2 regions of the Terrabacter lapilli genome follow, and region 2 is predicted to be linked to the other one. Evidence: predicted binding sites of a transcription regulator. Region 2 holds the regulator's gene; the other holds the start of a gene.
What was found. Region 2 encodes Rex, which represses fermentation and respiration genes when NADH is low (regulators of the CRP and FNR family bind a similar motif). Its sites were predicted from a motif close to CTTGTGAANNNNTTCACAAG; they were not measured.
Positions count from the first base shown of each region.

Region 1 (6,883 bases), on a different contig from region 2:
GGCCAAGGTCAAGGTCGCCGAGCGGGGCCAGACGCTGGACGACGACGTCGACCGGGTCGCCGCGGTCCGGTCGGCGATGGGGCCGTCGGCGCGGATCAGGGTCGACGCCAACGGCGGCTGGGACGTCGGGAGGGCCACGGAGGCGCTGAGGAGGCTCACGGCGTACGACCTCGAATACGCCGAGCAGCCGTGCGCGGGCGTGGAGGAGCTCGTCGAGCTGCGGACAGCCCTGGCGCGCAACGGGATCGATGTCGCCATCGCCGCGGACGAGTCGATCCGCAAGGTGGAGGACCCCCTGCGGGTCGCACGGCTCGGGGCCGCGGACGTGGTGGTCGTGAAGGTCGCCCCTCTGGGTGGGGTGTCGGCCGCTCTCGAGATCGTGGAGGCGTGCGGGCTGCCTGCCGTCGTGTCGTCGGCCCTCGACACCAGTGTCGGCATCGCAGCCGGGGTGGCCCTGGCCGCGGCCCTGCCGAGCCTCGAGTTCGCCTGTGGTCTGGGCACGGTCGGCCTCTTCGAACGCGACGTGGCAGCGACGCCCTGGCGTCCGGCCGGTGGCATGCTGTCGAGGGGGCGCGCCGTGCCCGATGCGCGAGCGCTCGCCGACCTGGCGGCACCCTCGGATCGGCAGCAGTGGTGGCGTGAGCGGCTCGTGCGCTGCCACGCCGTCCTGGCGGAAGGTGCGCCCGGATGATCACGGCCTGCCTCAACGGGGACCGCACCCGCCGGCAGCACCACGCGGTGCCCCAGACGCCGGACGAGCTCGCCCGGGCGGCACGGGAGTCGGTGGAGGCCGGTGCGTGGATGGTGCACGTGCATCCCCGAGATTCCAGCGGTCTCGAGACGCTCGAGGCGCGGCACGTCGTCGCGGCTGTGGCAGCCATTCGTGCGGCCTCGCCCGGCGTGCTGGTGAGCGCGACGACGCGGGACGGGATCGTGGACGGCGCCGCGGCCAAGCTCGACTGTGTCTCGGGGTGGCCGCCGCCCCGGCTCGGCGGGCCCGACTGCGCCAGCGTCAACTGGCACGAGGAGGGCGCCCAGGAGGTTGCAACGGCTCTGGCCGACAAGGGGATTGCCGTGGAGGCCGGTGTCTGGAGTCCGCATGCGGCGCGTGAGTTCGTCGATGGCGACTGGCCCGCGCGGGTGGAGCGCGTGCTCGTCGAGGCGATCCCGGGCGCCACTCCGGGCGAGGACGGTCCGCGGGCGGTTCAGGGCATTCTCGAGGCTCTCGGGGAGCTGCCCGTGCCGCTGCTCGTCCACGGCGAGCAGGACTGGGCCTGGCCGGTGCTGCGATGGGCGATGGCTGCCGGCCATGACGTGCGCATCGGTCTCGAGGACACCTGCCACCTGCCCGACGGGCAGCAGGCCCGCGACAACGCCGAGCTCGTCTCCGCGGCGGGACACCTGCGCCGCCTTGCTGAGTGAGGTGCAGGGCGCACTCGGCCAGGACCGGGTCCTCACTCCAGTGGAAGGGAGTGATCCTCCGAGTGGTCTGCGGAGACCGCCTGCTGGGCCAGCTCGCGCAGCCACGCCGCCTCGGTGCGCCGGTCTGCTCGGGAGACCCGGACCTCGAGCACCCGTGTCCCTGAGTGAGATTCGGCAAGCGCCTGCGCCAGCCGGCTGAGGTCGTCGACGCGTTCGTATGCCGTGTGGTGCGCCGCGCACAGCGCCGCCAGATCGGTGCCGTGCGGGGTCGCGAACACCCGCTCGAAGGCGTCGGCGTAGCGGCTCCCGCCCTGCTCCAGGGTGGTGAAGATGGCGCCGCCGTCGTCGTTGAGCACCACGATGGTGAGGTTCGGTCGCGGCTCCGCGGGACCGATGAGCAGGCCGTTGGTGTCGTGCAGGAACGTCAGGTCACCCAGGTAGGCGATGGTGCGAGCCGCACGGGGACGGCCGAGGGCGATGCCGACCGCGGTCGAGACCATTCCGTCGATGCCGGCCAGACCGCGGTTGCCGACGACGAAGCGGTGCTGGAGCGGCGGCCAGGGCGCGGCCATGACGTCGAGGTCGCGGACCGGGTTCGACGACCCGACCACGAGGGTCGTGTCGGCGGCAACGGCTGCTCCGACGACCGCGGCCACGGCCAGTGGCGAGGGGCTGCCAGCATCCGGCGTCTGCGACGGATCGCCCTGCGCCGCAGTCAGGCCGGCGTCGATGAGGTCGGACAGGCGCTGGTCGGCGGCCTGCCACCGGTCGAACCACGCCCGGTCGTCGGGTCCCTCGACACGGGGCACGACGTCGAGCACGCGCGCCACGCGGCCCGGGTCGGTCGCCACGCCGCCGCGTCCCCGGACCGACAGCACCTCCAGGGCTGGGTCGCTGATGAGACCGGTGACGGGCCGAGACAGGGTCGGATGGCCGATCACGACGACGCGCTCGACCTCGTCACGCAGACCGGTCGTGAGCAGCAGCCGACCGGTGCGCAGCGCCTGGCGGCCGATGCGCGCTCCGGACGTCGGCTCCGCGATGAGCGGCCAGCCTGCGGCCTCGGCGAGCAACCGCGCTGCAGGGCCCGCGTCGTCCCCGGCGACCACGACGGTGCGCGGGCCGAGGGGGAGCAGCTCGCCGCCCGACGGGATCGTCACCGAGGGCCGGACCCCCGCATCACCCCCCGGCTGCAACTGCGCCGTGGCGCGGTCTCGCCCGGTCTCGGGGTCGGATCCCGCCTGCAACTGCGCCATGGCGAGGTTTCCGTCAGGGCGCTGCCACCAGTCCTCGGGCGTCGGTCCGGAGGGCAGCAGGTCTCCGTCGAGCTGCACGTTGAGCTGCGTCGGTCCGGACGCCGAACAGGCCTGCCACACAGTCTCGCTCAGATCGTCGGCAGCGATCGCGGCCGTCAGGTCGTGGCACGGCGCGAAGGTGCCGAAGATCCCCGCCTGCTCAGTCGTCTGGTTCGCGCCCGTGCCGCGCAGCCGGTCGGGACGGTCCGCACTGACGACGACGACGCGCCGTCCCGTGTGGTGCGCCTCCATGACGGCCGGCAGCAGGTTGCCGACGGCAGTGCCCGACGTCGTGACCACGGCCACGGGTCGCCGGGACCCCGTCGCGAGCCCCAGCGCCAGGAAACCGGCGGAGCGCTCGTCGACGCGCACGTGCAGGCGCAGGTCGCCGGCGCGGTCAGCGGCGTCGAGCGCAAGGGCGAAGGGAGCCGACCGCGAGCCCGGCGAGAGCACGACGTCACGCACGCCCCCGAGCCACAGCTGCTGCAGCACGCCGAGGGCGAGCTCGCTCGCGGACCTGTCGGCCGTCATCGCCGCCATCCGGGGCCGCCGTCAGTCGCTCGCCAGCGCGTCGCGCATCGGCACGAGCTTGGCGTCGGACTCGGCCACCTCGGACTCGGGGTCCGACCCGGCGACGATGCCGCACCCGGCATACAGCGTGATCTGCGAGGAGTCGTGGGGGTCGAGCGCCCCGCTGCGCAGGGCGATGCCCCACGCGCCGTCGCCATGAGCGTCCATCCAGCCGACCGGGCCGGCATAGCGCCCACGGTCCATGTGCTCGAGCTCGCCGATGAGCTCGACGGCCCGCGCGGTCGGTGTCCCGCCCACCGCGGCCGAGGGGTGCAGCGCCGCTGCCAGCGTGAGCGACGAGGCGTCGTCGACGCTCACGGCCGCGACGTCGGTGGCGAGGTGCATGACGTTGGGCAGGTGCAGCACGAACGGCGCCTCGGGCACGTTCATCGAGGAGGAGTGGGGGGCCAGGGCCTCCGCGACCGAGCGGACGGCGTACTCGTGCTCCTCGAGGTCCTTCGACGAACGCGCGAGCGAGGCGGCCAGGGTGAGGTCCTTGGCGTCGTCTCCGGTGCGGCGGATCGTGCCGGCGAGCACCCGCGAGGTGATCAGGCCCTTGTCGCGGCGCACGAGCAGCTCCGGCGTGGCGCCGACGAGGCCGGCCACGGAGAAGACCCAGGTGTTCTCGTAGCGCTCGGCGAGGCGTCGCAGCAGCCAGCGGGGGTCGATCGGTGCTGACGACGTCGCCACGAGGTCACGGGCGAGGACGACCTTGTCGACCTCGCCGGCGGCGATGCGCTGCACGGCCTCGGCGACCGCGTGGGCGTAGTCGGCGGGGGAGACAGCGCCGTCGGCGAAGGCGACATCCAGAGGAGGCTCGGGATCCGTTGCGACAGAGGGCGCCTCGAGCAGCGACAGCTGCGGCTCCAGCGACACGGTGGTCAGCCACGTCTGCCCGTCGCGACGCCCCACGATCGTCGACGGCACGACGAGGCGGGCCTGCTCGGCCGAGTCGGAGGCGAAGGGGAACGAACCGAAGCAGACGAGGCCGCTGCCCGCGAGCCGCACGTCGTCGCGCACGACCGCACGGCTGCACAGCTCGCGCCACCAGCGCTCCGCCTCGCGGAACCGGTCCTCGCCGGCCGCCTCGAACGTCAGCGCCGCTCCCCAGCCGACGAGTCCCTCGCCGCGGCGAACCCACGAGAGCAGCTCGTCGTGCGGCAGCCCCGACGGCAGGTAGGTCAGCAGGGGCGCGTCGGCCGGGATCGGCACCGTGCGGACGACGACCGATGGGGCCGCTGCGGGCGAGGCCGCGTCGGGGGCTGGGAGCGTGGACATCGACTGCAACTCTACGGCGGAGCCCCGCCCGCCCCGGCCGTGGTCGCGCGTGGTGCGAGGATGAGCGCATGAGCCGTGCGCAGCTGGACAAGAAGCCGGTCGACGTCGCGTCGATGTTCGACACCGTCGCCGAGAAGTACGACGTGACCAACGACGTGCTCTCGCTCGGCCAGGACCGCCTGTGGCGCCGGGCCGTCGTCAAGGCCGTCGACGCCAAGCCGGGGGAGCGCATCCTCGACATCGCCGCGGGCACCGGAACCTCCAGCGAGCCGTGGGCCGACCAGGAGATCGAGGTCGTGCCGGCCGACTTCTCGCTCGGCATGCTCCGGGTCGGTCGCCGTCGCCGTCCCGACATGGCGTTCACCGCCGCGGACGCGATGAGCCTGCCCTTCGCCGACGAGAGCTTCGACGTCGTGACCATGAGCTTCGGCCTGCGCAACGTCGCCGATCCCGCCACGGCGCTGCGCGAGTTCCTCCGCGTCACCAAGCCGGGCGGCCGCCTGCTGGTCTGCGAGTTCAGCCAGCCGGTCAACAAGGTGTTCCGCACCGTCTACACGAACTACCTCATGCGCGCGCTGCCGCCCGTGGCGCGCCGCACGTCGAGCAACCCCGAGTCCTACGTCTACCTCGCCGAGTCGATCCGGGCGTGGCCCCCGCAGGGCGAGCTCGCCGGCATCATCGAGGCGGCCGGCTGGCAGCAGGTCGGCTGGACCAACCTCACCGGCGGGATCGTCGCGCTGCACCACGGCACGAAGCGCTGACCCCTCCCGGAGCGTCGGGGCGTATGCCGTCCGCTGCGGGAGGCGCGTCAGAAGTGGCCTCTCGACGGGGCGGGGGCGGCAAGTCGTGGCCTCTCGACGTGGCGGGGGCGGCAAGACGTGGCCTCTCGACGGGGCAGGGGCGGCAAGACGTGGCCTCTCGACGGGGCGGCTGTGCAGGGTTAGGTATGCCTTATCTGACATGGGCAGATCGCGGGAATACACTTCCCGGAGAGTTCGTGAAGATCTTCACAAGCGGTTCGGAAGCGTGCAGGGAGACATGTCCAGTTCGAGCGTCGCGCCCAGCCCCTCACGGGGTGGCGATGCACCCGTCGAGCGGGCCGACGTCATCGTCGTCGGTGCCGGTCCCGGTGGCAGCGCGACAGCCGCGTACCTCGCCGACCACGGTCTCGACGTCGTGCTCCTGGAGAAGTCGGCCTTTCCCCGCGACAAGATCTGCGGCGACGGCCTGACCCCGCGCGCCACCAAGGAGCTCATCTCCCTCGGCATCGACACGAGCGGCTGGCAGCGCACCAAGGGCCTGCGCATCAAGGGCGGCGGCCACACCCTGCAGCTCGACTGGCCCGAGTCCGACGCGTTCCCCGGCTACGGCATGGTGCGCACCCGCGCGCAGCTCGACGAGGCGCTCGCCCGGCACGCCGAGCGCAAGGGCGCGCTGCTCCAGGAGCGCACCAGCGTCACCGCGCCCGTCCGTGACTCCTCCGGCCGGGTCGCCGGCGTCACGGCCAAGCGCCTCGACGAGGCGGGCCGTGCCACGGGTGAGACCGTCACCTACCGCGCCCCCGTCGTCGTCGCGAGCGACGGCGTCTCGAGCCGCCTCGCGACCGCCGTGGGCCGCCCCAAGCGCGAGGACCGCGTCATGGGCGTGGCCGTCCGCGCGTACTACACGACGCCCAAACGCGACGACTACCTCGAAAGCCACCTCGAGCTGTGGACCCGCGACGACGCCGGCAACCGCATCCTCATGCCCGGCTATGGCTGGCTCTTCCCGCTCGAGGACGGCCGCACCAACGTCGGCCTCGGCACCCTCGACACCACCTCGGCCTTCCAGAAGACCGACTACAAGGACGTCATGCGCCGGTGGGTCGAGGACATCAACCCCGAGTGGCAGCTCGACCACGACGAGTCCGCCGGCCCCATCCGCGGCGCCGCCCTGCCGATGGGCTTCAACCGCACCCCGCTGTATGCCGACGGCCTCCTCCTCGTCGGCGACTCCGGCGGCATGGTCAACCCGTTCAACGGCGAGGGCATCGACTACGCCCTCGAGGCCGCCCGCGTCGGTGCCGAGCTCGTCGCGCAGGCGATGGCCCGCCCGAGCGACGCCGAGCGCGAGAGGGTGCTCGCGGCATACCCGAAGGTCATGAAGGACGAGCTCGGCGGCTACTTCACGCTGGGCCGCTGGTTCGCCCACGCCATCGGCAACCCCGAGGTCATGCGCCTGGCCACGAAGTACGGCCTGCCCCGGACCCGGCTCATGCCGGTCCTGCTCAAGATCATGGCCAATCTCGCCGATCCGACGAGCAGGAACGCGACGGACCG
Region 1 covers NZ_BAAAPU010000012.1:134,579-141,461, reverse strand. The annotation lists gene ABD241_RS20550 (o-succinylbenzoate synthase) at 1-691, shown strand, start outside; gene ABD241_RS20545 (3-keto-5-aminohexanoate cleavage protein) at 688-1,422, shown strand; gene menD (2-succinyl-5-enolpyruvyl-6-hydroxy-3-cyclohexene-1-carboxylic-acid synthase) at 1,455-3,248, opposite strand; gene ABD241_RS20535 (isochorismate synthase) at 3,270-4,565, opposite strand; gene ABD241_RS20530 (demethylmenaquinone methyltransferase) at 4,634-5,326, shown strand; gene ABD241_RS20525 (geranylgeranyl reductase family protein) at 5,604-6,883, shown strand, end outside.
Region 1: a site for Rex is predicted at 5,560-5,579, ahead of ABD241_RS20525 (geranylgeranyl reductase family protein). Genes of this name have one in related genera too.

Region 2 (6,883 bases):
GGGCGCCGGCGCGGGCCTGCGCCACGGCCATCTCGGCGTAGAGGAGGTTGGTCGCGTCGTTGTCGACGCGGCCGCGCTCGTCGATGACGCCGCAGTGGCCGTGGTCGGTGAACTCGTCGAGGCACGTGTCGGCCATGACGACGAGCTCGTCGCCGACGGCCTCACGGACCGCGCGGAGCGCGACGTTGAGTATGCCGTCCGGGTCGACTGCGCCCGTGCCGGTCGCGTCCTTGTGCTGGGGCACGCCGAAGAGCATGATGCCGCCGAGCCCGGCGGCCACGCAGCGGTGGGCCACCTCGACGACGCTCTCGAGGGTGTGCTGCACGACGCCGGGCATGCTGGTGATCGGCCGCGGCTCGGTGAGCCCCTCGGCGACGAAGACGGGCAGCACCAGGTCTCGTGGGTGCAGGCGCGTCTCGGCGACGAGGGAGCGGAGGACGGGGTTCTGGCGCAGGCGGCGAGGACGCTCGATCATCGAGGGTCCGCCTCAGCGGGCGCGGCGGCGCGAGGCCGGTCGCTTGTCGCTGGGGCGCTGCACCGGCTGGCCCGCCTCGGCCGCGGCGACGGCCAGGCCGACGCCGTGGCCGGCGAGGGCGTCCACGAGGCTGAGGGCCGAGGCCTCCGGCGCGAGCACGTCGACGCGCAGGCCGTGCTCCTGGGCCGTCTTGGCCGTCGCCGGTCCGATGCACGCCACGACCGTTGCGGCGTGGGGCTTCCCGGCGATCCCGACGAGGTTGCGCACCGTGGAGCTGGAGGTGAAGAGCACCGCGTCGTAGTCGCCGCCCTTGATCGCGTCGCGGATGTGGGCGGCCGGCGGGGCGGCGCGCACCGTGCGGTAGGCGGTGACGTCGTCGACCTCCCAGCCCATGTCGCGCAGACCCGCGACGAGTGTCTCGGTCGCGATGTCGGCGCGGGGCAGCAGGACGCGGTTGATCGGGTCGAGCACCTCGTCGAACTCGGGCCACGACTCGAGCAGGCCCGCTGCGGACTGCTCACCGGCGGGCACGAGGTCGGGGTTGATCCCCCACTCGCGCAGTGCGGCTGCGGTGGTACCGCCGACGGCGGCCACCTTCAGGCCGGCGAAGGCGCGGGCGTCGAGGCCGAACTGCTCGAAGCGCTCACGCACGGCGCGGACGGCGTTGACCGACGTGAAGCCGATCCACTCGTAGCGGCCCGTCACCAAGCCCTTGACGGCCTTCTCCATCTGCTGCGGGGTGCGCGGCGGCTCGACCGAGATGGTGGGGACGACGTCGGCCGTCGCACCGTAGGAGGCGAGACGCTCGACCATGGTGCCGGCCTGCGCCTGCGTGCGCGGCACGAGGACCCGCCAGCCGAAGAGCGGCTTGGACTCGAACCAGGAGAACTCGTCACGCAGCTCGACGTTGGGCGACACGATCGCGAGCGTCACCTCGAGGGGCTCCTTGCCGGTGAAGACGGCACCGGCCTCGCCGAGCGTGGTCGCCACCGAGGACTGCTGCACCGTGGTGCTGTGGGAGCTCAGCACGGCCAGCGACTCGTCGGGCCGGCCGGCGGCGCGCAGCGCCTCCAGCGCGGACCGGATGCCCTCGCTGGTGCCCAGCAGCACGAGCGTGTCGGAGTCGGTCGCGTACGCGGCATAGTCGACCCCGGAGTTGTCGACGCCGACGACGTGGACGGCGCCGGTGGACTTCGACGTCAGCGGCACGCCGGCATACGTCGGGCCGGCGGTGAGCGCGGAGACGCCGGGGACGACGTCGTAGGTGATGCCGGCCTTGCGGCAGGCGCGCACCTCCTCGACGAGGCCGTTGAAGGTGGCGGGGTCGCCGTCCATGAGGCGCACGACGAGGCCGCCCGGGGCGACCGACTTCGCGGCCTTGACGACGAGCTTGGCCCGCATCGCCTGGGTGAGCTCCTGGCCCTGCTCGCCGTGTCCGGCGTCGATGATCTCGACGTCCGGGCGGGCGTGCCGCAGGACCACGTCGTCGCGGGCGATGCGGTCGAGGACCACGATGTCGGCGACGGCGAGCAGGTCGCGGCCGCGCAGCGTCATGAGTCCGGGGTCGCCGGGGCCCGAGCCGACGAAGGCCACGCGGGCCGGTGTCGTCGCGGTGGTGGAGTTCGAGGCCGTCTGGTCTGACGGCTGCGAGGAAGGAGTCACGAAACTTGCTCCGGTTGGTGTGGGGCTTGGCGTGGGGCGGGTGCTGGGTCGACGGCGGCGGGCTCGGTGCCGCTCGTCGGATGGTCGTTCAGGTCGAGCCCGGCGGCGCCGTCCTCGAGCATGGTCTGCGCCAGGCGCCGGCCGAGCGACTCGGGCTCGGCATACGGGCCGACCAGCGACCGGCGCAGCTCGACGGTGCCGTCCTCGCTGCCGACGAAGCCGCGCAGCGACAGCTCGAGACCGTCCTCGCCCTCGACGACCTCGGCCAGCGCCCCGATCGGGGCGGTGCAGCCGGCCTCGAGGGCCGCCAGGAGGGACCGCTCGGCCACGACGCATGCCCGGGTGTCGGGGTCGTCGAGCACCGAGACGGCAGAGACGACGTCGTGGCGGTCCGAGCGGCACTCGACGGCGAGGGCGCCCTGCCCGGGCGCGGGAAGCACCTGGATCGGGTCGAGGACCTCGGTGGCCTCGTGGAGCCGGCCGAGCCGGGCCAGGCCGGCGCGGGCGAGCACCACGGCGTCGACGGCGCCGGAGGTGACGAGACCGATCCTGGTGTCGACGTTGCCGCGGATGGGACGGACCTGCACGCCGAGGCCGAGGGCCGCGAGCTGGGCGGTGCGACGCGGCGAACCGGTGCCGACGACCGAGCCGGCAGGCAGCTCCCCGAGGGTCAGGCCGTCCCGGGCGACGAGCACGTCGCGGCTGTCCTCGCGCACCGGAACGGCCGCCACGACGAGCCCCGGCTCGGGGGCCGTGGGGAGGTCCTTGAGCGAGTGCACGGCGACGTCGATGCGCCCCTCGAGCAGGGCACGGCGGATCGCGGCGGCGAACACGCCGGTGCCGCCGATCGCGGTCAGCAGCTCACCCGAGACGTCACCCTCGGTCGTGATCTCGACGAGCTCGACCTCGTGGCCTGCCGCGCGCAGCCGGTCGGCCACCCAGCCGGACTGGGTGGTGGCCAGCGCGGAGCGGCGCGTGCCGAGGCGCAGAGCGGTCACGACTGTGCTCGCTTCGGCGGGGCGGAGACGTTGGCGACGTCCTTCGGCTCGAGGTCGAACAGCTCACGCAGGGCCGCGGCGTAGTCGTCGCCGCTGCCCTCCATGGCGAACTCCTTGACCCGCATGGTCGGGGTGTGCAGCAGCTTCTCGACGATGCGGTGGACGGCCAGGGCCACCTCGGCGCGGGTCGTCTCGTCGAGGCCGGGCAGGCGCTGGTCGAGCCGGTCCATCTCCGTCGCGACCAGGGCAGCAGCCCGGGCCCGCAGGGCGGCGACAGTGGGCGCGACGGACTTCTCCATGCGCCGGGTGAGGTAGTCGGCCACCTCGCCGGTGACCAGCTCGCGGACGCGGACGACCTCGGTGGTGTCGGCACGCCCCTCGAGGAGCAGTCCGAGAGCCTGCAGGTCCACGAGCGTGACGCCCGGGATCTCGCGCTGCCACGAGTCGACCGGCTCGACGTCGCGAGGCAGTGCCAGGTCGACGACGACCTGCGGGCGGCCGCCACGGCGGGCAGAGCTCGCGGCGAGCAGGTCGGCCGTGATGACGTGCCCCACCGCGCCCGTGCACGAGATGACGAGGTCGCTCTCGGCGATGACGTCGGCCAGGTCGGCCCACGGGCGGGCGACGCCGGACGTCGCGGCGGCGAGGCGCTCGGCCCGGTCGGGGGTGCGGTTGACGATCGTCAGGGACCCGAGCCCCTGCCGACGGGTGGTGGCGGCCGCCAGGCCGCTCATGCCACCCGCGCCCACGACGACGGCCGCAGCCCCGTCGAGGGGCCCGAGGACGGCCGCGGCCTCCTCGAGGCCGATCTGCACGAGCGAGACGCTGTGCTGGTCGATGTCGGTCTCGGCGTGGGCCCGCTTGCCGACCCGCAAGGCGCCCTGGAAGAGGGAGTTGAGCGACTCGCCCACCTGCCCGCGGCTCTGGGCGCCGGAGAGCGCGTCGCGCATCTGGCCCAGGATCTGCGCCTCGCCCACGGCCATCGAGTCGAGCCCGCAGGCGACCGTGAAGGCGTGGGCGACCGCGGCGTCGTCGTAGCGGACGTAGAGGTGGTCCGCGAGCGCCTCGGCGCGCACCGCCAGCGCGGCGGTGGGGTCGCCCGGGGGCAGGTCGGCCACCGGGCGTACGCCGTCGGGTGTCTCGAGCCCCGCAGCCAGGGCGAGCGCCTCGCCGATGGCGGCGACGGCCGGGTGGAAGGCCGGCACGGAGGCGTAGACCTCCAGACGGTTGCAGGTGGAGAGCACGACGGTCTCGGTGGCCGTGGCCGACCCGAGCACGGACGAGGCGATGGCCTCGGCGCGGTCAGGGCGCTCCGAGAGCGCCTCGAGCACCGAGAGCGGCGCCGTGTGGTGGGACAGTCCGATGACGAGCAGGCTCACGGTGCGGCCACCGCACTGAGGTCGCCGGCGGCGAGGGACTTGCGCTGGGCGTGGAAGGCGAGGATCTGCAGCTCCGTGGAAAGGTCGACGCGGCGTACGTCCACGCCGTGGGGCACCGTCAGGACGGCCGGTGCGAAGTTGAGGATCGAGCTGATGCCGGCCCCGACGAGCGCGTCGCAGACGGCCTGCGCGGCGGGGGCAGGCGTCGCGATGACCCCGATGGCGATGGGGTCGACGGCGTGGTCGGCGTCGAGCTCGGCCAGTGGCCGGATGGGCACGCCGACGATGCGCTCGCCGGTGAGGGCCGGGTCGTCGTCGTAGAGGCCGACGATGCGGAAGCCCTTGGTGACGAAGCCGGAGTAGGAGGCGAGCGCGTGCCCGAGGTTGCCCATCCCGACGATGGCGACCGGCCAGTCCTGGGTCAGGCCCAGGGCGCGCGAGATCTCGAGGGCGAGGGTCTCGACGTCGTAGCCGACGCCGCGGACGCCGTAGGAGCCGAGGTGGCTGAGGTCCTTGCGCAGCTGGGCCGATCGCACTCCGACCTCGGCCGCGAGCTCCTCGGAGGAGACCGACAGGACGCCGTCCTCAGCGAGACGGGAGAGCGTTCGGAGGTACTCGGGAAGCCGCGCGACGGTTGCGTCGGGGATCTCTCGACGCAGTGCAGGGTCGGCGGACACTCTTGCTCACCGGCTCCTCTCGAAGAGGCGTTCTGCCGAACGCGGAGCACGTGGGGACCCGTTCAGGCTAGACGTTTGTGAAGCCATGCACAAAGTTGACTTCGGCCGCCTACCACGGCATAGCGGACGGTGGTCAGGCAGGTCACCGTAGGGCCGCCCGCAGGCGCCCCTCGTCGACCCGCCAGAAGTCGTGCCGGCGCCCGTCGACGAAGGTGACGGGGATCTGCTCGGCGTAGCGCCGCAGCAGCTCCGGGTCGTCGTCGACGGACCGCTCCTCCCAGGCCACCCCCAGCTCGGCGGTGACCCGTTCGACGACGGTCCGCGCCTCCTCGCAGAGGTGGCAGCCGGGCCTGCCGAGCAGCACGACGCGTGGGGCTGGGGCCTGCGAGGGGTGCTCACTCGTCATACCGACCACTGTAGGCACGCCTCCGTCACGCCGCAGGCCCGATCTCGACGGGGAGTGGGCGGGAGTCGACTCCGCCACATAACCTTCTGGGGGTCCCATCGGGGGCGCCCTTCAGTCACACTGTCCACAATGCGCGCGAACAGGACGTCGGCACCACTGCCTCGACCGGTTCCCGCCCCGGGAAGGGCCCCGGCGCGGGGGCTGCTGACGCGCACCCGCCTCAGCCTCCCCGCTCTCGTCCTCGCGCACGCGGGCGGACCGGCGGTCGCGGGAGCCGGCGTGCCGGCATACGACCCCGTCCTGCCCGGCCTGCCGACCTGGCGCTCGGCACTCGACGCGCTGTGGGCCTCCCTCGCCGACGAGGGCGTCGACCTCGCCCGCACCGGACCCGGCGGGCCGGGACCGCGCCGCCTCGAGCGCGACTCGGACGAGCAGCTCCGCATCGCGGCGCTCGTGCAGCTGGCGCAGGACGGTGACAAGGAGGCCTTCGCACAGCTCTACGACGTCTACGTCGACACGGTGTTCCGCTACGTGCTCGTCCGCGTCGCCAACCGGGCCCTGGCCGAGGACCTGACGTCCGAGACGTTCGTGCGCGCGATGCGGCGCATCGACTCCTTCACCTGGCAGGGCAAGGACATCGCGGCGTGGTTCGTCACCATCGCGCGCAACCTCATCGCCGACCACGTGAAGTCGGCGCGCTTCCGCTTCGAGGTGGCGACGGCCGACATGCGCGACGCCGACGAGCGCGTCGACGCCCCCGACACCGAGGTGCTGACCCGGCTGCGCGACGAGCGGCTGGTCTCGGCGATCAAGGAGCTCGGGCCCGACCAGGCGGAATGCATCACGCTGCGCTTCCTCCAGGGCCTCAGCCTCGCCGACACCGCGCGGGTCCTCGGCAAGTCCGAGGGGGCCGTCAAGCAGCTGCAGCTGCGCGCCACCCGGGCGCTGCGCAAGGCGCTCGAAGGAGTCGAGCTGTGATCCCCGTAACCCTTCGGGCTCCCGCGTCGTTCTCACGGCGTAGGACCGACGCCCTCGGGCGCGGGTCCGCCCGCGACGCGCCGACCAGCGTGGCCGTGGAACCCCTCGCCGTATGCCGTGTCGTCCCGGGCGCCGAAAGGCACCCGTGCCGCTCGCGCACCGGGGCACCGATGCCGCGAAGGCGGTGACGGGCACCCGGAGCGCAGCAGCAGCGACCGACACGACATCCTGACGGACCAACCGGACGGACCGACGAGAGGAGGAGGAGAGATGGACCTCGGTGCCGACGCCGACGGCGTGCTGCTGCA
Region 2 covers NZ_BAAAPU010000011.1:462,755-469,637, reverse strand. The annotation lists gene hemB (porphobilinogen synthase) at 1-475, opposite strand, end outside; gene ABD241_RS19730 (bifunctional uroporphyrinogen-III C-methyltransferase/uroporphyrinogen-III synthase) at 488-2,137, opposite strand; gene hemC (hydroxymethylbilane synthase) at 2,134-3,135, opposite strand; gene hemA (glutamyl-tRNA reductase) at 3,132-4,514, opposite strand; gene ABD241_RS19715 (redox-sensing transcriptional repressor Rex) at 4,511-5,191, opposite strand; gene ABD241_RS19710 (glutaredoxin family protein) at 5,334-5,597, opposite strand; gene ABD241_RS19705 (RNA polymerase sigma factor) at 5,727-6,575, shown strand; gene ABD241_RS19700 (DUF5667 domain-containing protein) at 6,846-6,883, shown strand, end outside.